Regions from separate parts of the Acidovorax sp. 69 genome, predicted to be linked through region 1. Evidence: predicted binding sites of a transcription regulator. Region 1 holds the regulator's gene; each other region holds the start of a gene.

Region 1 (5,608 bases):
GGCAACTCTTCTGGGTGCTTTTTTATGGCTTTGCCACTTACGGCAATGCAGGTTTCATGCGCGAGCAGGTGTGCAAGTACATGTGCCCCTATGCTCGTTTCCAGAGTGCCATGTTTGACAAGGACACCCTGATCGTGAGCTACGACGTGGAGCGGGGCGAGCCCCGAGGTCCGCGTACCAAGACAGTGGATTACAAGGCCAAGGGCCTGGGTGATTGCATCGACTGCACGCTGTGTGTCCAGGTGTGCCCGGTGGGTATTGATATCCGCAAGGGCTTGCAGTACGAGTGCATTGGTTGTGGTCTTTGTGTGGATGCGTGCAACACCGTCATGGACAAGATGCACTACCCGAAGGGACTGATTCGCTATTCCACCCAGAACGGTGTGGCCCAGCGCTGGACGCAGTCGCAGATTTTTCGACGCGTGTTGCGTCCCCGTGTGCTGATCTATAGCGCGGTGTTGGTGGCGCTCTGCTTGGCCATGCTTGCCAGCCTGGTCACGCGCACTCCGCTGAAAGTGGACGTTGTACGAGATCGTGCCGCACTTTCGCGCATCGTGGCCGGAGGCAAGTTGGAGAACATCTACCGCCTGCAGATCATGAATGCAACCGAGGGCGAGCAGCGCTACCGTATCAGCGCTCGTGGTCTGGATGGATTGGAAGTGTCTTCAGAGGCTGAAGTGGACATTGGACCTGCCGAGTCACGCTGGGTGGCTGTGCGGCTGCAAATACCGTATGGATCCGCCACACCGGGTTCCCATGCCGTTCAATTTGATGTGGGCGCGGTCGGGGCTGCCGCTCATGTCACTGAGAAATCTGTGTTTTTGGTGCCGCGCTGAGTGGCATCCTTGTGCAAGGTCGTTTTGGCCTTGTGTTGATCGAGATTGTTGAGGAGTAAATCGCATGTCTTCAAACCCAGCCATTGGATCTACGGCAGCGGCACCTTGGTGGAAGTTCGGCCATGTCTGGCTGGTGCTTGCCGGGCCGGCCATCGTGATCGTTGCCGGCTTTGTGACCTTATGGCTCGCGGTTTCGCGGCCCGATCCGGTGATTGCCGAGGATTACTACCGCAAAGGCATCGAGATCAACAAGACGCTGGAAGCGCCAGAAAAGAGCTTGGCACCGGCCATGAAGGCCCGTAACCATGCAGCTACGCCGGTGCAAGACCAGCCGCGCTGAGTTCAGTGAACATCCGGCGCTGCCGTTGTTGGGCAGTCCGTACAAGGAGTCAGGACTGATATGTGGATGCAACGCCTAATGTGGATAGCATGGCCCGCTTTTTTAATGGCGGGAGTGCTGGAGATGCTTGTTTTTGCAATGGTCGATCCGCAGGACCTGCATTGGTTTGGGCAGCCCTTGGCGCTCTCAAGACAGGGTGTTTATACCCTGGCGTTCTTCGCGTTCTGGATCATCACGCTGGCATCCAGTGCGTTGACCACGTTGCTGGCGATGTCGCCCTTTGAGGTCAATCGTTGCCCGGTGCCTGACGGTGAGCGGCCTGACGACTGTCGCAAGACACCCTCGTGTTCGTGAGGCGCTGACGCGAGCGCCTTGGGTGTATTAGAGCCTGTTGGCTGCAGTGCGGCCGCAGCTGGTCAGGTCAGTGGCAGGCCTGCTGGCTGTTCACGATCCGCTTGAGGGCATCCGTGTCCAGGATGCGGACGTGGCGCTGCTTGACTTCCACAATGCCTTCTTCCACAAACTTTGAGAACGTGCGGCTGACCGTTTCGAGTTTGAGGCCAAGGTAGCTGCCGATTTCCTCGCGGGTCATGCGCAGCACCAATTCAGACTGGGAGAACCCGCGTGCATGCAGACGCTGCACCAGATTCAGCAGAAACGCCGCGAGACGTTCTTCAGCGCGCATGCTGCCTAGCAGCAGCATGACACCATGTTCGCGCACGATTTCGCGGCTCATGATTTTGTGCACATGGTGCTGCAAGGCCGTGACTTCGCGGGACAGCTCTTCGATGCGGTCGAATGGCATGACGCAAACTTCGGCGTCTTCCAAGGCCACGGCATCGCAGGTGTGGTGGTCGTTCACGATGCCGTCAAGGCCGATGATTTCACCCGCCATCTGAAAGCCCGTGACCTGATCGCGCCCATCCTCGGTAGCCACGCAGGTCTTGAAAAAACCGGTGCGTATGGCGTACAGTGAGGTGAAGGATTCGCCATTGCGAAACAACGTGCTGCCGCGCTTGATCTTGCGTCGAACGGCGACAACTTCATCGATGCGCTGTAACTGCTCTTCGTTCAAGCCTACGGGCATACACAGCTCTCGCAGGTTGCAGTTGGAGCAGGCGACTTTGATGGTGAGCGGGTTCATAGGCGTGAGCTAGGTTTAGGTGTCGAGCATATCGCGCCCGGTTCGGTACGGCGACAAAGCCTCAAGGGGCGGTTGAGCGACTGACATGCATCAAATTGTCGCTGGTTGGCCCATTCGTTCGCTTGATGCAGGTCAAGGACATGATCCAGAGGGTACGGCACAGTCAGGGTGTACGCAAGGATATTCCCCCATGACTGCTGTTTCGCCCGATCTCCTGCGCCGTTTTGACGTGCCAGGACCCCGCTATACCTCCTATCCGACAGCCGACCGTTTTGTCGAGGCGTTTGGGCAGGACGACTATGTTCTGGCGCTGGAGCAACGCCGTTCTGGGTCCGTGGCCAAAGCGCTTCCGCTGTCCATCTATGTGCACATTCCCTTCTGCGAGTCGCTGTGCTACTACTGCGCTTGCAACAAGATCATTACCAAGCACCACGATCGCGCAGATGTCTATTTGCGCTACCTGAGCCGCGAGATTGATCTGCACACTGCGCACTGTGGTGTTGGGCAGGTGGTGAGTCAGCTGCATCTGGGTGGAGGCACGCCGACGTTTTTGTCCGACGCGGGACTGCGCGAACTCATGTCCATGCTCAAGCGCAGTTTCACCCTTGCGCCTGGGGGGGAATACTCCATTGAGGTGGATCCTCGCACCGTCAATGCGGATCGGTTGGCACTGTTGGCTGAGCTGGGGTTTAACAGACTTAGTTTTGGTGTGCAGGATTTTGACGCCGAAGTGCAAAAGGCCGTACACCGTATACAACCTGCCGAGCAGGTGTTTGCGTTGGTGGAGTCTGCGCGCTCGTTGGGTTTCGACTCAGTGAATGTGGACCTGATTTACGGTTTGTCGCGCCAGACCCCCGAGTCGTTTGACCGGACGTTGGCGCAGGTGGTCCAGTTGCGGCCAGATCGCATTGCGTTGTATGCCTACGCGCACCTTCCTGAGCGTTTCAAGCCCCAACGGCGCATCATTTCTGCCGAGCTGCCGACGGCATCAAGCAAGCTTTCCATGCTCTCGCGGTCGCTGGATGCTTTCATGGACGCCGGGTACGTGTATGTGGGCATGGACCACTTCGCTCTTCCCTCAGATGCCCTGGCCGTGGCCAAGCGGCAGGGGCGCCTGCATCGGAATTTTCAGGGCTACAGCACACAACCGGACTGTGATTTGATCGGGCTCGGGGTTTCTGCGATTGGGCGAGTAGGTGCCACCTACAGCCAGAATTCCAAGACGTTGGAAGAGTACTACGACTTCCTTGACCAGGGGCGTCTTCCTGTCGTACGCGGTTTGGCGCTGACGCGCGATGACTTGGTGCGCCGCGCGGCCATCATGGCCTTGATGTGCCAGGGCGAGCTGTTGTATGAGTCCATGGAGCAGGCTTGGCTGATCGACTTCCGGCAGTATTTTGCGGCAGAGATTGCCCAGCTGGAAGGCATGGCGGAGCAGGGCCTGGTACGTGTGGGGCCTGAAGGCATTGAGGTTACGGCCATGGGATGGTTCTTCGTGCGTGGTATCGCTATGGTGTTTGACCGCTACCTGCAGGCAGATCGCAACCGCGCCCGGTTTTCGCGCATCATCTAGTCTCTATGCTCGCAACGGTTGCCTCGACTGCCTTGCTCATGGGGCTCGCTGGCGGGTCCCATTGCCTCGCCATGTGTTCAGCTCCCTGCGGTGCTTTGGTAGGGCAGGCGGCTTCCAGCCAGGCGGTGGCGGGCAGATCCGAGCCAGTAGTCTTGCATTGGGCACCGCGTGGCGGTCTGGTGCGGCGTACTGCTGCCTTTCATGTGGGCCGTTTGATGGGCTACGCCGCAGCTGGTGCTTTGGCTGCCCTGGCGATGGACAGCCTTGCTTGGCTCACTCAGCAATCCACAGCTTTGCGCCCGGCATGGACCTTGATGCACGTGGCCGTCATGGCCTGGGGGCTCATGATGATGGTGCAATCTCGCCAGCCGGCCTGGGTGGAGCGGACAGGTCGTGTGGTGTGGGTGCGAGTCAGACCCCTGGTTGGTGCTCCCGGAGGCGTGTTCGCCGCAGGTGTCCTGTGGGCCTTGATGCCCTGTGGCTTGTTGTATTCGGCACTTCTGGTTGCGGCGTTGAGTGGCGGCGCACTGGAAGGGGCTTTGACCATGATGCTGTTTGCTGTCGGCAGTGGTGTCTGGCTATTGGCCGGGCCGTGGGCATGGACTCGCCTCAAGAGCCGTCTCAATACAGCGCGGGCTGAATGGGGGACTCGGGTTGCTGGGGGTTTGCTCTGTTCAGTGGCTGCCTGGGCACTTTGGATGGACCTGATCTACAAGCCTTCACTCTGGTGCCGCTGATCATTTTGGGCGGTCTGTCGCGGGGTTGCGCGAGCACCGGAGGTGTCTCTCCTGACCGGGGCTATCAGTGTTTCCGAAGTGTTGCCGAATCGCCGCGATGGCGCTGCACTTCTTAGACAAGCCTGCGGAACTGGTGATAATCTGCGTAACTATTGGTGGCATTGATGTCTCCATGTTTCGCGGCCGCCTGAAGTGAACTCTTCCATCCTTATTGACATCAGCCAACTGCGGGTCGGTATGTACATCCAGCTTGATGTAGGCTGGATGCATCATCCCTTCCCGGTCAGTAGCTTTCGGGTGGCATCGGCAGATCAGATCACTACGCTGCGTGGGCTGGGGCTGACCGAGGTACGGTATGTCCCCAAGAAGAGTGACCCCGCGCTCAAGGAGTTGGTGCCCGCTGCTTGGAGTGTGCCGGAGATGATCTCGCCGCCCACCAACGGCCTGGAGACTCCAGGTGTCCCCGCTGCCGTTGATCCAGAGGCTGCACGCAGGCGTCTGTTGCTAGATGCGCAGAATCGTGCTTTGGCCGCTTGCAATCAGAGATTTGCAGAGGCAACGCGCCAGTACCAGGCTTTGGAACGCGCGGTGTCTGACCACCCGGACCAGGCGCGCGACAAGGGCGAAGCGCTGGTATCTGGCTGTGTTTCGGAACTGCTGGAAAACGGTGACTCTGTCATCCGGCTGCTGTCGGAAGGCGTGGGTGAGCGCAACGCATTGCATCCCATCAATGTGATGGTCATCTCCCTGTTGCTGGGGCGTTCACTGGGCATGCAAAGTGCCGAGCTGCACGACTTGGGTGTGGCTGCACTCATTCACGATCTGGGCAAGCTCAAGCTCCCGCCCAACCTGCGCCAGCCGACACCTTCGATGCCATTGATGGAGCGCTCGCGCTATGAAACCCATGTGGGGGAGTCGGTGGCAATGGCCAAGCGCATGGGACTCTCCGATGCTGTGCTGACGGCCGTTGCCCGGCAC
Region 2 (5,608 bases), 1.6 Mb from region 1:
GGCCATGGCCGACGCTACCGCGGCCACCCTGGTGCCTGCGCTTGTAGAAATCCTCGAATGCGAGGCCCCTGGCATCTCCATCCGCGTGCTGCCGCTGACCACCCGCGACCCCCGACGCCTGCTGGAAGAGGAGGCCGCCGATATGGCCGTGGGTTACTTTCCTGCCGCACTGGCAGACCTCACGGCGCGCGCCCAATCGGGTGGCGTGGTGGCGTTCGAAAGCCGACGTCTGTACGACGGTGAATATGTGTGTGTGATGCGACGGGGCCATCCCCTGGCTAGCAGCCCACTGACCCTGGACGCCTACTGCGAGGCCCGGCACATGCTGGTCAGCTTCTCGGGTCGGCCCTTTGGTTTCATCGACGAGGCACTGGCCTCGCTCGGCCGCGAGCGCAAGGTGGTGATCACGGTCAACCAGTTTTTCACGGCCGGGCGGGTGGTGTCGGGCTCTGACCTGTTGACCGTGTTGCCCCGCCACTTTGTACCCGTCACCGGCATCGCCGATGTCCTGGTGCAAAGGGCCTTGCCGCTGGACGTGCCGGCCGTGCATGTGGACGCCCTGTGGCGCCGGCGCGGCCCGCAGCAGGCGGCCATGACCTGGTTGTTGCAAGCGCTCTCGCGCTCTGCGAAGCGGACCTTCCCCGGGCAGGACACCCAAGAGACCCCGTAGACTGCACCGTTGATGAACATCCAGCTTCTGTCCGACCTCCACCTGGAGGCGCACCCTCACTTTGTTCCAGAGCCCGCACCTGGCGCCGATGTATTGATTCTCGCGGGCGATGTCGGCTCCTACCAGCCAGGCTCGCAACTGGATGATGACGACTTTGGTCTGGCCCGGTTTTCACCCCTGCCCCAGCATGCGGGCTGGCCCACGCCGGTGCTTTTTGTGCCGGGCAATCACGAATACGACGCCCAGGACTTCGATGCGGCACATCTGCGACTGAGGCAGACCTGCGACCGCCTCGGAATCACATGGCTGGAGCGTGAAACACTGACTTTGCAGGGCGTCCGTTTCGTCGGCACTACGCTCTGGAGCGACTTCGACGCCCTGGCCGACCATGAGGGCACCACCGACCTGGGCCGGCGCTTGAAATTGCGCGACAAGGCTTTCCGCGCCGCCAACTTCTATCTGCGCAAGACTGGTGGCACGCGCCAGGGAGAGCCGTTTCTGGCGGAGCCCATGCGTGAACAAGCGCTGGCATGCAAGGAATGGCTGGCGTCCGCGCTGCAACAGCCGTTTGATGGCCCCACGGTGGCCGTGACCCACTTTGCGCCCAGTCTGCGCAGCGCTGATCCACGCTATGGATTGGTGCCTGGCACTGCCGGTTTCTGCAATGCCCTGGACACTCTGCTGGCGCACGCACAACTGTGGCTACACGGCCACCTGCATGCGCCCAGCGACTACACGGCCGGGGGCCAGCGCAGTGACGGTTCGGTGTGGCAGTGTCGCGTGGTGGCCAACCCGCTGGGGTATGCCCGCAAAGGGGAACAGGCGACCTTCCAGCCACGCTGGACGGTCCCCGTATGATCGGCGTGCGGATCCTTAGACACCGCCGCGCGCAGGGAGAACAATATGACGCAAGTCAAGACAACAGACGCCCGCGCAGAGTAGTCTGCCTTATCCCCTCTCGGAGAACACCATGAACATCCTGCTTGCTGTCGACGGCAGCGCTTACACCAAAAAAATGCTGGCCTACCTGGCCACCCATGAAGAACTGCTGGGTGGCACCCACACCTACACCGTGCTCACCGTACAGGCCCCGCTGCCCGCCCGCGCACGTGCCGCCTTGGGCAAGGAAGTCGTGGACAACTACCATGCCGAAGAAGCCGAGAAAATTCTCGCGCCCGTGTGCAAATTTCTGGGCCGCCATGGCGTGGATGCCAAGCGCACCGTCAAGGTGGGCACAGTGGGTGAAACCATTGCCAAGGTAGCCGATACCGGCAAGTTCGACCTGCTGGTCATGGGTTCACACGGCCACGGCGCTATCGCCACGCTGGTGATGGGCTCCGTCACCACCCAGGTACTGGCCCACAGCAAGGTGCCTTTGCTGATCGTGCGCTGAGTCCCGGTTCTCCCCACGGCACGCGAGTGCTGTACCAGCCCTGCCTGTGCGGGGCTTTTTTTTGTCCCGATAAAACCAATTGGTTTTGAAATAACCAATTGGTTTACTTTGATACCAAATAGTTATACATTCGCGCCACGCCCATCCTGGCGTGTCATTTCCATCGAAACCAAGAGGAACGACCCATGAAGAAGACCCTGATTGCGCTCGCCCTGACCGCTGGCGCTACCTTCAGCGCCATGGCGCAAGACATCGTTGACACCGCCGTGAAGGCGGGCAACTTCAAGACCCTGGTGGCCGCCGTCCAGGCCGCCGGTCTGGTGGACACCCTCAAGGGCCCCGGCCCTTTCACGGTGTTTGCGCCCACCGACGAAGCCTTTGCCAAGATCCCCAAAGCCACCCTGGACGGCCTGCTGGCCGACAAGGCCGCACTGACCAAGGTGCTGACGTACCACGTGGTGCCTGGCAAGGTCATGGCCAAGGACGTGAAGGCTGGCAAGGTCAAGACCGTGCAGGGCCAGGAACTCACCGTGGGCACCAGCATGGGCGTGATGGTGGACCAGTCCAAGGTCATCGCGACCGACGTGGCCGCGAGCAACGGCGTGATCCATGCGATCGACACGGTGCTGATGCCCAAGTAAGCGCCCCGCACAACCGCTCTTTTCCACCACCATCCATTCACGAGGAGAAGCCGCCATGAACACCGTATTCAATCGCCGCACCGTCCTGATGGCAGCCGCCCTGGGCGCCAGCACCACGCTGCTGCAAGCCTGCGGGGGGAGCGATGACGAGCCCCAGCGCAACATCGTCGAGCTGGCGCAGAACACCCCCGAGCTGAGCATCCTGGTCGAAGCCGTGGTCGCTGCCGGTCTGGCCCCGACGCTGAGCACGGGCACACTCACTGTGTTCGCCCCCACCAACGCAGCGTTTGCAGCGCTGCTGGCCGAGCTGGGCGTGACCAAGGAGGCGCTGCTGGCAAACAAGCCGTTGCTGACCGCCGTGCTGACTTACCATGTGCTCGGAAGCAAGGTGATGCGGGCCGACGTGCCGCTGGGCAAGGCGATCACCCCGGTGTCGGGCGGCTTCTTCAAGATCGAATCGAACAACGGCCTCAAGATCACCGACGGCCGCAACCGCGTGAGCACCATCACCAGCACGGACATCCAGGCCAGCAACGGCGTGGTGCACCTGGTAGACCGCGTGTTGCTGCCCGCCGACAAGGACATTGTCGCCACCGCCTCGGCACTGCCCGACTTCAGCATCCTGGTCGAAGCCGTGGTGGCTGCGGGCCTGGTGAGCACGCTGCAGGGCACGGGCCCGTTCACGGTGTTTGCCCCCACCAACGCTGCTTTTGTTGCTTTGCTGGCTGAGCTGGGCGTGAGCAAGGCAGACCTGCTGGCCAACACGGCTCTGCTCACCAAGGTGCTGACGTACCACGTGGTTCCCGCGCGTGTGCTGAAAGCGGAAGTGCCCCTGAACACTGCCATCGCCACCGTGCAGGGTCAGACCTTCACCATCAACGCCAGCCTGGTGATCACCGACCAGAACATGCGAACCAGCAATATCGTGGCGGCCGACGTGTTCACCAGCAATGGTGTGATTCACGTCGTGGACAAGGTGATCCTGCCCAAGTGATGGAGTGCAGCCCATCACACCCACAAAAAAGCCCGGCATGCCGGGCTTTTTTTCTGTGCCAGAAGTGTGAATCTGGTGACTGAACCTTGGGTCTTAGCGCGCGGCCAGTCCATCAAAGCAGGTACGCACCACCAAGTCGACGATCTCTGCGTCTGAGTACTGGCCACCTTCCTTGAGAAAACTCACCACCGGATCGCACGCCCGGGCGTACAGGGTGTAGAGCACCACCATGGGTGGCAAAGTGGGATTGATCACGCCCTGCGACTGCGCCTCGGTGATCCACCCACCAATCTGGTCGCTCACCACCACCAGGCCGTTGAGGTAGTCCTTGTTCGCCATGAGCACTGCGCGCAGCGTGGAGTTGCGGCTGGGCAGCAAGGGCATCTCATTGGTCAGCAAACGCTCCAGAGACCAGCGCACCAGCGCGCGAAGCTTGTCCAGCGGGGGCGTTTCAGCAGGCAGGCCTGCCAGGTAGGCTTGCACACGGCCCAGAATTTGCACCATGGCGGCACTGCACAGCTCTTCCTTGCTGCAAAAGTGCTTGTACAGACTGGCCTTTGCAATGCCCACGGCATTGGCGACATCGTCCATGGTCATGGCGTCAAACGCCTTTTCGCCCAGCAGACGACAGGCAGACTGGAGGATGGCCTCCTCGCGTGCCTGGTGCATCTGCTCCTTGAACGAGACTTTGGGTGGCTGCGTTTGCATGGCTCTCATTTTATACATCACGGTAGAAAAATAAATGACTAAGTTGCAATACAACTACGTCGTTCACGTTTTTGCGTGCACAAACCGTGCCTCCCGCTGCGCACACGGGTAATAAGTTCAGGGCACCAGCGCCTTGTCGGCAGCGCCCGTCAGCGCGGCCGACAGGACATCCAGCAATTCAGACTCCAGGTTCCAGCAATGCCAGTACAGCTGGATCGGCAGCGACCGGCCCGGCGCCAGGTCGACCATGCTGCCATCGGCAATGGGGCCACGCGCAAGCAATTCAGGCACCACGCCCACGGCCCAGCCTGCGGCCACGGCCCGCATCTGCGCCTCGGAGCCCGGCACAAACAAATGATTGAGCGCCACGCGCTTGAGACCGAACGCCCGCGCCACGAACTCGGCGGCCATGTCGTCTTTGCGGTTGAACGACAAAAACGACACATCGCGGAAGTTGTGCGGCGTGAGCCCCTGCGGCAAATGCTGCTGCGCGTAGCTGGCCGATGCCACCGCCACATAGTGCATGGCGCCCAGCGGCACCATCTTGCAACCGCGCAAGGCTTGCTTGAGCGTGGTCACGCAACCGAGCACCTGGCCTGAACGCAGCCACTCCTGCGTGAAGTCCTGGTCGTCCACGATGATTTCCAGCGGCAGGCGTTCGCGCACCAGGTCGTGCAACGCACCCATGGCCCAGGTGGCAATGCTGTCGGCATTGATGGCAATCGAGATGCGCTCGTCCTCCCGCGTGCCACCGGGTGTGCTGGGCGCCAGCTCCTGCAGGTCGCGCTCCAGATCGGCACGCAGCAGGCGCATCTGCTTGGTGTGCTTGAGCAGCAACTGCCCCGCCGATGTGGGCCGCAGCGGCCGACTGCGCACGATGAGCACCGAACCCACCTGCGCCTCCAGCGCGCGCAGGCGCTGGGACACCGCAGATTGCGTGACATTGAGGCGCTGTGCCGCGCGCTCGAAACCGCCTTCTTCGACGATGGCGGCAAGGCATTCCAGGGCGGCAGGATCGTAGGTGCTCATGGTCTTCAGCTCGGACAAAAAGAAGGATTTCAGAGTGCGCTCTATTAGGTGCGCTGATGTTTTTGGAGTAAGTTTAATTTTGCTTTTAGTTGAACACAATGTCGCGCACACTGCGCCCCATGAAAACCATTGTTTTGGGCGCCGGCATCATCGGCATCAGCACGGCGTGGCAC
Region 3 (5,608 bases), 3.3 Mb from region 1:
TTGCTGGTGCTGGTGTTCTTTGTCACCTCGGGCGACTCGGCCACGTTGGTGCTGGGGATGATGAGCACGGGCGGGCAAGAGAACCCGTCTGCGCGCGTCAAGATCATCTGGGGCGTGCTGGTCTCGGGCATCGCCATCAGCCTGCTGCTGGCCGGCGGCGTGAAGGCGGTGCAGACCGCCACCATCGTGTTCGCCTTGCCGTTCACCCTGGTCATCTTGCTGATGGCATGGGCGCTGTGGCGCGGCGTGAAGGCCGACTGGGAGGCCGACGACCGCCGCGACCGCGCACTGCGCCGCCGCATGCGCGAGATGGTGGAGCCACCGGCTGCCACCAAGGCCCCGCCACCGGCCTCACCGTAACGTTTTGCGCCTTTGATGCTGCCAGCGCCCGTCTGTTATGAGCTGGCAGCTATGAAAAACAGAGTGACACAAAAGACGCTGCCGGGGCGCGTGAGGGTGCGTCTATCATCCGCACCCACACCTGTGGTGCGGCGGCTGTCCGGGCATGTTCGGCACCGCTCCCCCTGACGCAGCCGACCGGCACCCGACACACGATCTCCTCCTCCCATGCAAATGCTCCTGTCCGCCTGGCCTGCCATGGTCCTGCTGTTGCCCGTGCTGTGGCTGGTGTCGGCCGTCGTGTTTCTGGCCAAGGGCAACCGGCGGGCGTTTGCGCAGCTGATGGCCCTGCTGGCCTGCTTTCTGATCGGCGCGCTGCTGATGGAGTTCTTCACCTTCATGGGGGCCCTCATGGCCCGCTCGGGCAGCCCGCAAGCCACCCCTGCGTTGGGCACCGGCACGCGCCAGTTGCTGGAGACCATCGCCAACCCGCGCTCCATCACCGCGCCGCCGCTGTCGCTGGCGGCGTTTGCGGCGTACAGCATTCCGGCAGGCTATCTGTGGCTGCTGGTCGCCTGGGTGCTGCACCTGCGGGGCAAGAAGTCGGGCCCCGCCAAGAAGAAGTCCACCAAAACCCCGCGCAAGGCGGCCAAGGACTGAAATTTGGGTATTTCTACCTTCTAGCGCTTGATGAATAAGCGCCTGCAGCTATTAATTAGGTAGCAGCGTCACGCCATGGCTTGACGCAAGGCAAAGCCCGCCCAGGCCCGCCCACCCACAATGGCGCGTGGCCTCCCCGCACCGGGGCAGGCGCTTTTTTTTTCACGCCATGACCACCCACCACAGCGACGTGCTCATCGTCGGCGCAGGCCCGGCGGGCCTGTCGCTGGCCATCTCCCTGGCACAGGCCGGGTTCACCGCCACCGTGGTGGAGCAGCAGAGCGACCGCGCGCTGGCCGCACCGGCGCCCGACGGCCGCGAGATCGCCCTCACCCACCCCAGCCGCGACACCTTGCAACGCCTGAGCTCCTGGGCCCTGCTGGCCGACCATGAGGTGGGCACCATCCGCGAAGCCCAGGTGCATGACGGCCCGCTGGGCCACCACGGCGCGCTGCAACTGAACACCCAGGGGCGCCCCGCAGGCGCCGCGCCCGGCGCGCTGGGCTTCATCGTGCCCAACCATGCGCTGCGCCGCACCGCCTATGCCGTGGCGGTGCGCACGCCGGGTGTACAGCTGATCACCAGCGCCCAGGTCACGCGCGTGGCCACGCTGGCCAGCCATGCAGAACTGGACCATGTCCCCGCCAGCCCTGCAGGCGCGCACTCTGCGGTGGGCGCTCCGCCCCATCGCCTGACAGCCCCGCTGCTGGTGGCGGCCGACAGCCGCTTCTCGGCCACGCGCCGCCAGTTGGGCATGGGCGCGCAGATGACCGATTTTGGCCGCACCGTCATCGTCTGCCGCATGCGCCACGCCCTGCCGCACGGCGGCGTGGCGCACGAGTGTTTTGGCTACGAGCGCACGCTGGCCGTGCTGCCCCTGCCCGACGACCCGCAGTATGGGTTCCCCCTGTGCTCGGTCGTGGTCACGGCAGGAGCGGCCGACGCCGCCGCGCTGATGGCACAGAGCCCGGACGCATTCGCCGCCCAGGTGCAGGCCCAGTTCAACGACCAACTGGGGGCCATGGTGCTGGTGGGCGATCGCCACGCCTACCCGCTGGTGGCCGTGTATGCGCAGCGTTTTGCAGCCCACCGCTGCGCGCTGCTGGGCGACGCCGCCGTGGGCATGCACCCCGTCACGGCCCATGGCTACAACCTGGGCCTGGCCGGGGTGGAGAGGCTGACCGCCGCACTGGTCAGCGCGCGCCAGCGGGGGCAGGACACGGGCAGCGCCGACGCACTCGCACCCTATGCCCAGGGCCACCACCGCCACGCCTGGCCCATTTACCAGGGCACCAACGCCATCGTGCGGCTGTACACCGACGCACGCCCCGTGCCACGCCTGCTGCGGCAACTGGTGCTGCAGGGCGCCCGGCACCTGCCTCCGCTGCAGGCGGCCATCGTGGGGCAGCTCACGGGCCAGGCGCCCCGGTGGATGCGGGTGCTGTCGCCCAGACAGGCGACAGCGCTGCACAAGACCTAGGGATCCTGTGCACGAATCAAGTGGTCAGGGTGCGCTGCGGATCGGGACGGGCTGCAAGGCGCAGAACGCAAAACGCAAAACGTAGCAATAGCGGTAGCCATTGCGAGTATTTGCAACACGGCAGACCGCCCGGGGCCGCAGATGCACACGGCACGCTGATTCGTGCAGAGGGTCCCTGGCCATTGCGGCTCAGGCGGGTCTGTCTCTTCCTCCATCGGGTCGGCATCATTGGACGTCCACACCGGTTCGGGCTGAACCTGTCGAAGCCTCGCGCGGGGCTCACACAGGCGCAGCGTGAACGGCTTCAGGTGCCTTGACGCCGACTCAGCAGCCATTGCAGCGGCAGCATCAGCTCACGGTGCATCAGTCTTTCACCGCCAAAGTGGCCACCCCATACACCGGCGCCCCCAGCCAGGGCCGCCACAGCGCATCCAGCGTGATGCCCGCCCAGCCATAGCCTTCCGCCGCACTCTGTTCGCGCAGCAGCCGCAGGCGCGGGTGCGCAGTGGTCAGCTCCACCATGCGGCCCACGCCCCAGCAAAACTCCGCCCCCGTAGGCCCCACGCTGGGGTGCCGGGCAGCATGGCCCACGGCCTGGCGCGTCAGCACATCCAGCACGATGCGCGAACCCGGCGGTGCGCACTGCGCAAACTCGGCCAACACGGCATGCACCTGTGTGGGCTGCAGGTACATCAACACGCCTTCACACACCAGCAAGACCGGCTGCGCGCTGCTGCGCGAAGGCAACCCCAGCCGTTTCCACCAGCCCGGCTGCGCGAGGTCTACCTCAGCATGGCGCGCACGTGGCGCACGCGGGGGCAGCAACGGCTGGCGCAACGCCATCACCTCGGGCAAGTCGGCATCCAGCCACTGGTTGGCCCCCGTGTCCAGCCACTGAAAATGGTGGGTCAGCCCACACCCCAGGTTGACGCCCAGGGCCTGCGGGTGCTCGGCAAAAAAGGCCCGCCCTGCGTCCTTGATGGCCCGGGTGCGCCACAGCACACTGAGCACCGTGGGCAGGTCATCCAGGGTTGCCGTGACGTCGGCGCCCAGCTGGGCCAGCAACGCCTTTGCCACCCCATCGTGGCAATCGAGCCAGGGAAAGTAGCGCCCGCCATGGGCACGCGCCGCCAAGGGAATCAACAAGGTGCTGGGCACGGGCTGCAGTTGAGCGCGCTCCAGCAGGCAGGCCTGACGATCGGGTGCAAGGTCATGGCAGGGTGCGGCGGTGGGGGTGTCGGTGGATCGAACACGGCGTCGGCTTCGGGGCTGCTGCACGGGGCTCTCCTCCTGTGGCGGAGTGCGCCACGGTTGTGTGGGGTGCGGGAGGCCCACGGCACAGGCCTGCGGCGTTCATTGTGAACGGGATATGCAGAAGATGAAGGACTTATTGCGCAGCCATGTCCCGGGTCTCTGCAGGCTCGTCGTCACACTCCTTTGCTTTCCGGGATGGCACAGCGCCATGGCCACATCTCTGCATGGGCGCGCCTATCAGCCAGGGCGTTATCACCACACGGGCCTCACACACATCCCAGCACTCACGGGACCTGCGGTCTATCCACTCAGCAAAGCGCACGGAGCTCCTGAGTCACGGGGCTTGGAACACACCATCACAGAGCCACAAACTCCCGCTAGTCTTTCACCAACGCCCACACCAGCGCCACCCCCGCCGCCAGCAAATCCCCCGTGAAGGAGCTGTCATCCGCATCGCTGGTGCCGGTGAATGCCCGCTTCTGACGTGCGCGCTCAGCCTGAGTGCGGTCGCGCTCCAGGGCCACCAGTGCGTCGCCGATGTCCACCGGTGATGCAGGCGCTGCCGCCAGGGCCTTGGCGCGTGCACCGGCCTGGGCGTAGCCTTCCATGGCACGCACCACGGCCTCGGGGTCGATGAGGGAGAACGCCGCACGGCAGTGGGGGCAGGCGTGGTCCTTGCGGATGTCCACCGGGGCGCCGCAGCTGGTGCAATAGATAGCCCCGACGCGCTTGGCCAGGTTGTCGATCTCAGGGCGCGTCATGTGGCGCACGAAACCCTTTTCGATCATGAACGATGAGAAGGTGCTGAAGCGGCCATGCTGGCGCGTGCAGCGGTAGATCATGTAGCGGCCGCTGCGGACCACATCGAAGCCCTTCTCCAGCGGGCGCACACAACGCGGGCATGCCATGCCGTCAGAAAGCGGCTGGTGCTGGTCCACACGGTGCTCATGCAGCAGGCGGAACAGCTCGACCACCGAGGTGGGTGTGAGCTTGAGGTTTTCGTGTTTGTCAAACCACAGGCCCTGGCAGGCAAAGCAGATGTCCAGCTCCAGTGTGTCACCCAGGTTGCTGGCAAATCGGTGTTGCTGCATGGGCTGGCGGCAGGAAGGACAGGACGGCAGGGGTGACATGGCGGCTCTACGGTGCAGTGCGAAACACGGGGTGGACCAAATCCTAACCCTTCGCGGGGCCACTGCCGACCCACCGGTTGGCTGCAGCGCACGCATTCAGCGACTAGCATCCACGCCTCTACAACAAGGAACCGACAACATGGGATTCATGAACTGGCGCGTGAAAAGCGCTGAGGTGTTGCAACAAGGCGGTGTCATTGCCCCCGACGAGCGGCTGCCCTGGCCGCAGACTGCGGTGATGGGCGTGCAGCATGTGATTGCGATGTTTGGCGCCACGGTGCTGGCGCCCATCCTGATGGGCTTTGACCCGAACGTCGCGATCTTGATGAGCGGCCTTGGCACGCTGATCTTCTTTCTCATCACGGGCGGCAAGGTGCCCAGCTACCTGGGTTCGAGCTTCGCTTTCATCGGCGTGGTGATTGCGGCCACGGGCTATGCGGGCCAGGGGCCCAACGCCAACATGGCCGTGGCACTGGGCGGCATCATCGCGTGTGGCCTGCTGTACACGCTGATCGGCGTGCTGGTGCAGGCCGTGGGCACGGGCTGGATCGAGCGCTTCATGCCGCCCGTGGTCACGGGCTCGGTGGTGGCGGTGATCGGCCTGAACCTGGCGGGCATCCCCATCAAGAACATGGCGGCCAGCAACTTTGACAGCTGGATGCAGGTGGTGACCTTTGTGAGCGTGGGCCTGGTGGCCGTGCTCACGCGCGGCATGGTGCAGCGTCTGCTGATATTGGTGGGGCTG
Region 4 (5,608 bases), 990 kb from region 1:
GCAGCAGCTGGCCGAGCTGGTGGAGGCGTTCCGTTTGCCTGCTGCGGCCGCCGGTGCGCAGAGGGCGTTGCGCTAGAGGCCCCGCAGGCTAGACCTGGGTCAGGTGCGGGTCACCATGAGGCCCAGCCAAGGCCAGTAGGTCAGCGCAAAAACCACCAGCAGAACGACCCCGGTCAGCGTGATCACGATGCCGGTGCGTACAAAGTCGTGTGCGTCAAAAGTGTCAGTGCCGTAGGCGATCATGTTCTGCGGCGCGTTCACTGGCAGGATGAAACCAAAGCTCACTACGAACTGCAGGATCATCGTCATGCCCACCACGTTGATGCCGGGCGTCTGCACGGTGGACAACACGCTGATGACAATGGGAATCATCGTGGAGGCCAGTGCGGTGGCGCTGGCAAAACCCAGGTGGATGACGATCAGGAAGCCCGACAGCAGCATCAGGATGGCAAAGGCCGATGCCATCTGCAGGCCCAGGTGGCTCACGATGAGCTGGGCCAGCCAGCCCGCCGCCTTGGTCTGCAGCAGTGCAGAGCCCACGCTGATGCCCACGGCAAACAGCACCACCGTGCCCCACGGGAAACCCTTTTGCGACTGCTTCCAGTCCATCACGCCGATGCGTGGAAACAGCATCAGCGCGACGGCCGCAATGGTTGTGGAGGTGGTGTCAAAGTCGTGCAGCACCTTTTCGGTGGACCAGAAACCCAGCAGCACCAGCACCACGGCCAGCAGCTTCCACTGATTCAGCGTCATGGGGCCCAGTTCTGCCAGCTGCTGTCTGATGGTTTCTTGTCCGCCGGCAATGGCCTGCATTTCAGGCTTCATCATGCGCGTCATGATGAAGAACAGCGCCACCGTCATCAGCGCTGCAAATGGGGCGGCGGCCACAAACCATTCTCCCCAGGTGATCTGCGCGCCCAGTTGCTTTTCGATGAACCCTATGGCCACCATGTTCTGGGCAGCAGCGGTCTTGATGCCCACGTTCCAGAGGCTGGCGGTCTGTGCCGTGGTGATGACCAGCAGCGCGGCAAAGCGGCTCTTGCGATCCACCTTGAAGGCCAGCACAAAGCCCATCATGATCGGCATGAGGCAGGCTACACGGGCCGTGGTACTGGGCACGATGAACGACAGCAGAAACCCCACCACCATGGCTCCGATCACGATGTGGTGGGTTTTTGCCCCCACCTTGGACAACACGGTGAGTGCAATGCGCCGGTCCAGCCCCGTGGCCGTCATGGCTGACGCGATGAAGCAGGCTGCGGCCACCAGCGCCACGGCACTGTTGGCAAAACCCGAGAGCGCCAGGCTCAGCGCAGCGCCCGTGCCCATGTCGGCGCCGTCGGGCTTGGCTACACTGGGCGCAAAAGCCAGCAAAAACACCATCAGCGCGGCGATCACCACCGCACTCACTGAATATTCGAGTGCCTCGGTCATCCAGACCACCACGGCGAACGCCAGGATGGCCAACATGGTCTGCCCCGCCACCGGCAACCCGGCTGGCGTGGGCAATGCCAGCACCGCCAGCAGCGCCACCAGGGCGCCGATCAGGCCGAGCCGTTGGGCGAGACTTGCGGAAGCGCTGGGGGACGCGCTGGGCAAAGACGGGGTGGACATGGGCTTCTCCTGGCGGTGCGCAATGCGCGCGAACAAAGGCAGATGCGCCTCTTAGGGCAAAAAAGCGCAGGGCTTTCCAGTGTTGCAACATGCCCCGGGCGGGTGTTGATGCAGATCAAGGGGCTGTGGCTGCGTGGGCGCGGGCTTTTTTTTGTAATGCAGACAGAGCGCGCTAGGTCCCCATATCTACCCGCCAGCGCCGCCGGGGGGCTCGCAGCGTGTGGCGCTGTCGGTACTCGCCCGGTGGCATGCCGGTGTGGCGTACAAAGATGCGCCGGAAAGCCGCCGGGTCGGCGTAACCACAAGCCACTGCGATGCTGGGTACGCTCTCCAGCGTCACTTCCAGCAGGACCTTGGCGCGTGCGCAGCGCAGGCTGTGCAGGTGGTCCAGCGGCGACTGCGACAGCTCTTGCTGAAAATGCCGCAGCAGCGTGCGCGTGCTCACGGCTGCGGCTTCGGCCAGCCGGGCCAGCGAATAGGGCTCGTCCAGGTGGGCTTCCATCCAGGCCATTGCGCGCGCCAGTGTGCTGTCGCGTGTGGCCGGGATGTGCTGCTGCGCGTTGGCTTGCAGCGCGGCCCGGGCACGTTCGTGGTCGGGCCGAAGCACGCTGGCGCAGGCTTGGGCCAGCCCGTCACCCAGGGCGTGGCGCACCAGGGCCACGGCCATGTCTCCCAGGCTGTGCGGCAGTGCGCAGCTGAGCCAGGGGCCGTCGTCGACGAAGTCTTCCCCCAGAGTGAGCGCGATCTCGGGAAAGTCGCGTTCGAAGCCGGCAATGTAGAACCATGGCAGGCTGGCCTGATGGTCGCGCAGCCGCCCGCTCTGCGCCGCCAGCCAGGCGCCATTGCCCAGTGTCAGCACTTTCTGCCCCGCATCGAGTGCAATGCCGATCCGCCGGGAAAGCGCGCGGTGGCGCGTGGCCACGCTGCGAATGGCGGGAATGTCTGCGGCATGGAATGAGGGGATGAACCAAGCGAAAGCGGGTCCCTCGGTGGCTGCCGTGGGGGACTGTGTGTATGCCGCCAGAGGGCCAGGCATCGGCGCCAAAGGCTGACCATCGGCATCCAGCAGGCGCCAGCCCAGGCGGGGGGTGCCCGCTCCCCCGCGCAGACCCGCCAGCAGGTTGGCGCTGCGCAGCAGGTCGATGAACTGCAGCGCATTGCCCAGTGCGGATTCGGGCAGCAGCGGGATGTCGATGCGAAAAACCGGGGTCGTTGTGGACGGTGCAGAAGAAGGTGGCATGGCGATATTGGCTCTGTGGATGGCCATTTTCGCTTGCATCCAAAAGGGCTTGGGGTCTTAGCATGAATGTGCGTTTTGTTGGCCTCCTTCCTTTTATTGTTGTCATTCACCGCACGGATCTGTTCATGCACAAACCCCTCTCTGCCATTTCGTGGGCCGCCAGCCTGCTCGTCAGCGGCCTGGCCTTCGCTTCTTCGGCCCAGGCCCAGGCGCTGGACGCGGCGGGTCTTCAGGCCATCGACACCGCCGTGAACAAGGTGGTCCCCAAGATGGTCAGCTGGCGCCGCGACATCCACGCCCACCCTGAACTCTCGGGCCAGGAGGTGCGCACCGCCAAGCTGGTGGCCGAGCACCTGAAAAAGCTCGGCATGGAAGTGCAGACCAACGTCGGCGGCACCGGTGTAGTGGGCACGCTGCGGGGCGGCCTGCCGGGTAAAGTGGTGGCCCTGCGCGCCGACATGGACGCGTTGCCTGTGCCCGAGAACACCGGCCTGCCTTTTGCGAGCAAGGTCAAGTCCAACTACCTGGGCAAGGAGGTGCCGGTGATGCACGCCTGTGGTCACGATGCGCACACGGCCATGCTCATGGGTGCGGCCGAGGCGCTGGCGGGCATGAAGGCGCAGCTGCCCGGCACCATCAAGTTCATCTTCCAGCCCGCCGAGGAAGGCGCGCCGGTGGAGCCCGACGCGACCGGCAAAGTCCCCAGCTTTGGTGCCAAGGCCATGGTGGAGGAGGGCGCGTTGAAAGACGTGCAGGCCATCTATGGGCTGCACATCACCGCCAACCTGCCTTCAGGCGTGGTGGGCTACCGCAGTGGGCCTTTGATGGCGGGCTCCGACAGCCTCAAGATCCTGGTCGAAGGCCGGGGCGGCCACGGCTCGTCGCCCTGGAACGCCGTAGATCCTGTGGTGGCCGCGAGCCAGGTCGTGCTGGGCCTGCAGACCGTGGTCAGCCGCCAGCTCAACATCAGCAATGAGCCCGCAGTCATCACCATCGGCTCCATCCAGGGCGGCACGCGTTACAACATCATCCCCGACAACGTGGAGCTGCTGGGCACGCTGCGCACGTTTGACGAAGGCATGCGCCAGGAGGCCTTGAAACGCATCACGACCACCGCCGAGTCCATTGCCATCTCCAGCGGCGCCAAGGCCAAGGTGGTGTTTGGCCCCGTGGCCTACCCGGTGACCACCAACCCTGCCGAGCTGACGGCGGCGTCGCTGCCTGCGCTCAAGCTGGCGGTGGGTGGCAAGGCCATGATCATCCCCAAGGTGAGTGGCTCGGAGGACTTCTCCGAGTTCCAGAAGGTGGCCCCGGGTTTCTTTTTCTTCCTGGGCGCGCCGCCCAAGGACAAGGACTTCAAGACCGCACCGTCCAACCACTCGCCGCTGTTCGACATCGACGAAGACCAGCTGCCCGTGGGCGCGCGCACGTTGGCCGCACTGGCGGTGGACTTTTTGCAGCGCAAGTGAGCGGGGCGGCTGACCCGCTCTTCACCGCTGCTGGTCAGCCTGCTGTGCCGAGAAGGTTTCGGGCCACCGCTTCGCCCACCTTGATGCCATCCACCCCGGCCGACAGGATGCCGCCCGCATAGCTGGCGCCTTCGCCGGCCGGGTACAAGCCGGCGGTGTTCAGGCTCTGCAGCGTTTCGTCGCGCCCGATCTTGAGCGGTGACGAGGTGCGTGTCTCCACGCCCGTCAGCACTGCGTCGTGCATGTCAAAACCTTTGATCTTGCGGCCGAACACGGGCAGCGCCTCGCGCAGCGCCTCGATGGCGTAGCCGGGCAGGGCCGCGTGCAGGTCACCCAGGGCCACACCGGGCTTGTACGAGGGCTCCACCCCGCCCAGTTCGGTGGACGGCTTGCCCACAATGAAGTCGCCCACCAGCTGGCCCGGCGCGCTGTAGTCACGCCCGCCCAGCACATAGGCATTGGATTCCAGCTGGCGCTGGAGCACCAGGCCTGCAAGGGGGTGAAAGCTGTTGGCAGCCTGTGCTTCGACACCATAGGTGCTGCCCAGGTGGGTTTCAAACGCCGTGGCATCGGTGGGGTAGTCGCGGGGGTCAATGCCCACCACCATGCCCGCATTGGCGTTGCGCTCGTTGCGCGAGTATTGGCTCATGCCGTTGGTCACCACGCGGCCCGGTTCGCTGGTGGCGGCCACCACGGTGCCGCCGGGGCACATGCAAAAGCTGTACACCGCACGGCCGTTGGCGGCGTGGTGCACCAGCTTGTAGTCGGCCGCGCCCAGCAGCGGGTGGCCCGCGTGGCGGCCCCAGCGGGCGCGGTCAATCACGCCCTGCGGGTGTTCGATGCGAAAGCCGATGGAAAACGGCTTGGCCTCCATGGCCACACCGCGCTGGTAGAGCATGGCGAAGGTGTCGCGCGAGCTGTGGCCCAGCGCCATCACCACGTGGTCGGCGCGCAGATCAGTGGTTTCGCCGGTGGCCTGGTTCAGCACCTTCAGGCCGCGCAGATGGCGGCTTTCTCCTGTGTCTTCGACGATCACGTCCGTCACACGCTGCTCAAAGCGGATCTCGCCACCCAGCGCAATGATCTGCTCGCGCAGGTTCTCCACCACCTTCACCAGCTTGAACGTGCCGATGTGCGGGTGCGCGACGTACAAAATTTCTTCGGGCGCGCCCGCCTTGACGAACTCGTTCATCACGTTGCGGCCCAGGTGGCGGGGGTCCTTGATCTGGCTGTAGAGCTTGCCGTCGCTGAAGGTGCCTGCGCCGCCTTCGCCAAACTGCACATT

Evidence for each region. The regulator FNR, encoded in region 1, switches genes on or off when oxygen is low (the NO sensors DNR and NnrR bind a similar motif). The targets are predictions, from matches to a motif close to TTGATNNNNATCAA.
Region 2: a site for FNR is predicted at 1,574-1,587, ahead of CLU85_RS22750 (universal stress protein). Genes of this name have one in related genera too.
Region 3: a site for FNR is predicted at 1,080-1,093, ahead of ubiM (5-demethoxyubiquinol-8 5-hydroxylase UbiM). Genes of this name have one in related genera too.
Region 4: a site for FNR is predicted at 1,720-1,733, ahead of CLU85_RS19675 (DASS family sodium-coupled anion symporter). Genes of this name have one in related genera too.

Annotation. Positions count from the first base shown of each region.
Region 1 is NZ_PGEP01000001.1:3,292,650-3,298,257, reverse strand. It holds gene ccoG (cytochrome c oxidase accessory protein CcoG) at 1-836, shown strand, start outside; gene CLU85_RS15080 (FixH family protein) at 901-1,176, shown strand; gene CLU85_RS15075 (hypothetical protein) at 1,237-1,530, shown strand; gene fnr (fumarate/nitrate reduction transcriptional regulator Fnr) at 1,598-2,320, opposite strand; gene hemN (oxygen-independent coproporphyrinogen III oxidase) at 2,511-3,893, shown strand; gene CLU85_RS15060 (sulfite exporter TauE/SafE family protein) at 3,899-4,630, shown strand; gene CLU85_RS15055 (HD-GYP domain-containing protein) at 4,823-5,608, shown strand, end outside.
Region 2 is NZ_PGEP01000001.1:4,942,287-4,947,894, forward strand. It holds gene CLU85_RS22740 (LysR family transcriptional regulator) at 1-670, shown strand, start outside; gene CLU85_RS22745 (metallophosphoesterase) at 683-1,528, shown strand; gene CLU85_RS22750 (universal stress protein) at 1,641-2,063, shown strand; gene CLU85_RS22755 (fasciclin domain-containing protein) at 2,249-2,704, shown strand; gene CLU85_RS22760 (fasciclin domain-containing protein) at 2,760-3,698, shown strand; gene CLU85_RS22765 (TetR/AcrR family transcriptional regulator) at 3,792-4,415, opposite strand; gene CLU85_RS22770 (LysR family transcriptional regulator ArgP) at 4,524-5,435, opposite strand; gene CLU85_RS22775 (D-amino acid dehydrogenase) at 5,555-5,608, shown strand, end outside.
Region 3 is NZ_PGEP01000001.1:29-5,636, forward strand. It holds partial or broken gene CLU85_RS00005 (BCCT family transporter) at 1-360, shown strand, start outside; gene CLU85_RS00010 (hypothetical protein) at 568-999, shown strand; gene ubiM (5-demethoxyubiquinol-8 5-hydroxylase UbiM) at 1,169-2,479, shown strand; gene CLU85_RS00020 (class I SAM-dependent methyltransferase) at 2,843-3,757, opposite strand; gene CLU85_RS00025 (zf-TFIIB domain-containing protein) at 4,111-4,863, opposite strand; gene CLU85_RS00030 (solute carrier family 23 protein) at 5,003-5,608, shown strand, end outside.
Region 4 is NZ_PGEP01000001.1:4,285,084-4,290,691, reverse strand. It holds gene CLU85_RS19680 (methyl-accepting chemotaxis protein) at 1-76, shown strand, start outside; gene CLU85_RS19675 (DASS family sodium-coupled anion symporter) at 100-1,614, opposite strand; gene CLU85_RS19670 (GlxA family transcriptional regulator) at 1,787-2,854, opposite strand; gene CLU85_RS19665 (amidohydrolase) at 2,980-4,323, shown strand; gene CLU85_RS19660 (NAD(P)/FAD-dependent oxidoreductase) at 4,358-5,608, opposite strand, start outside.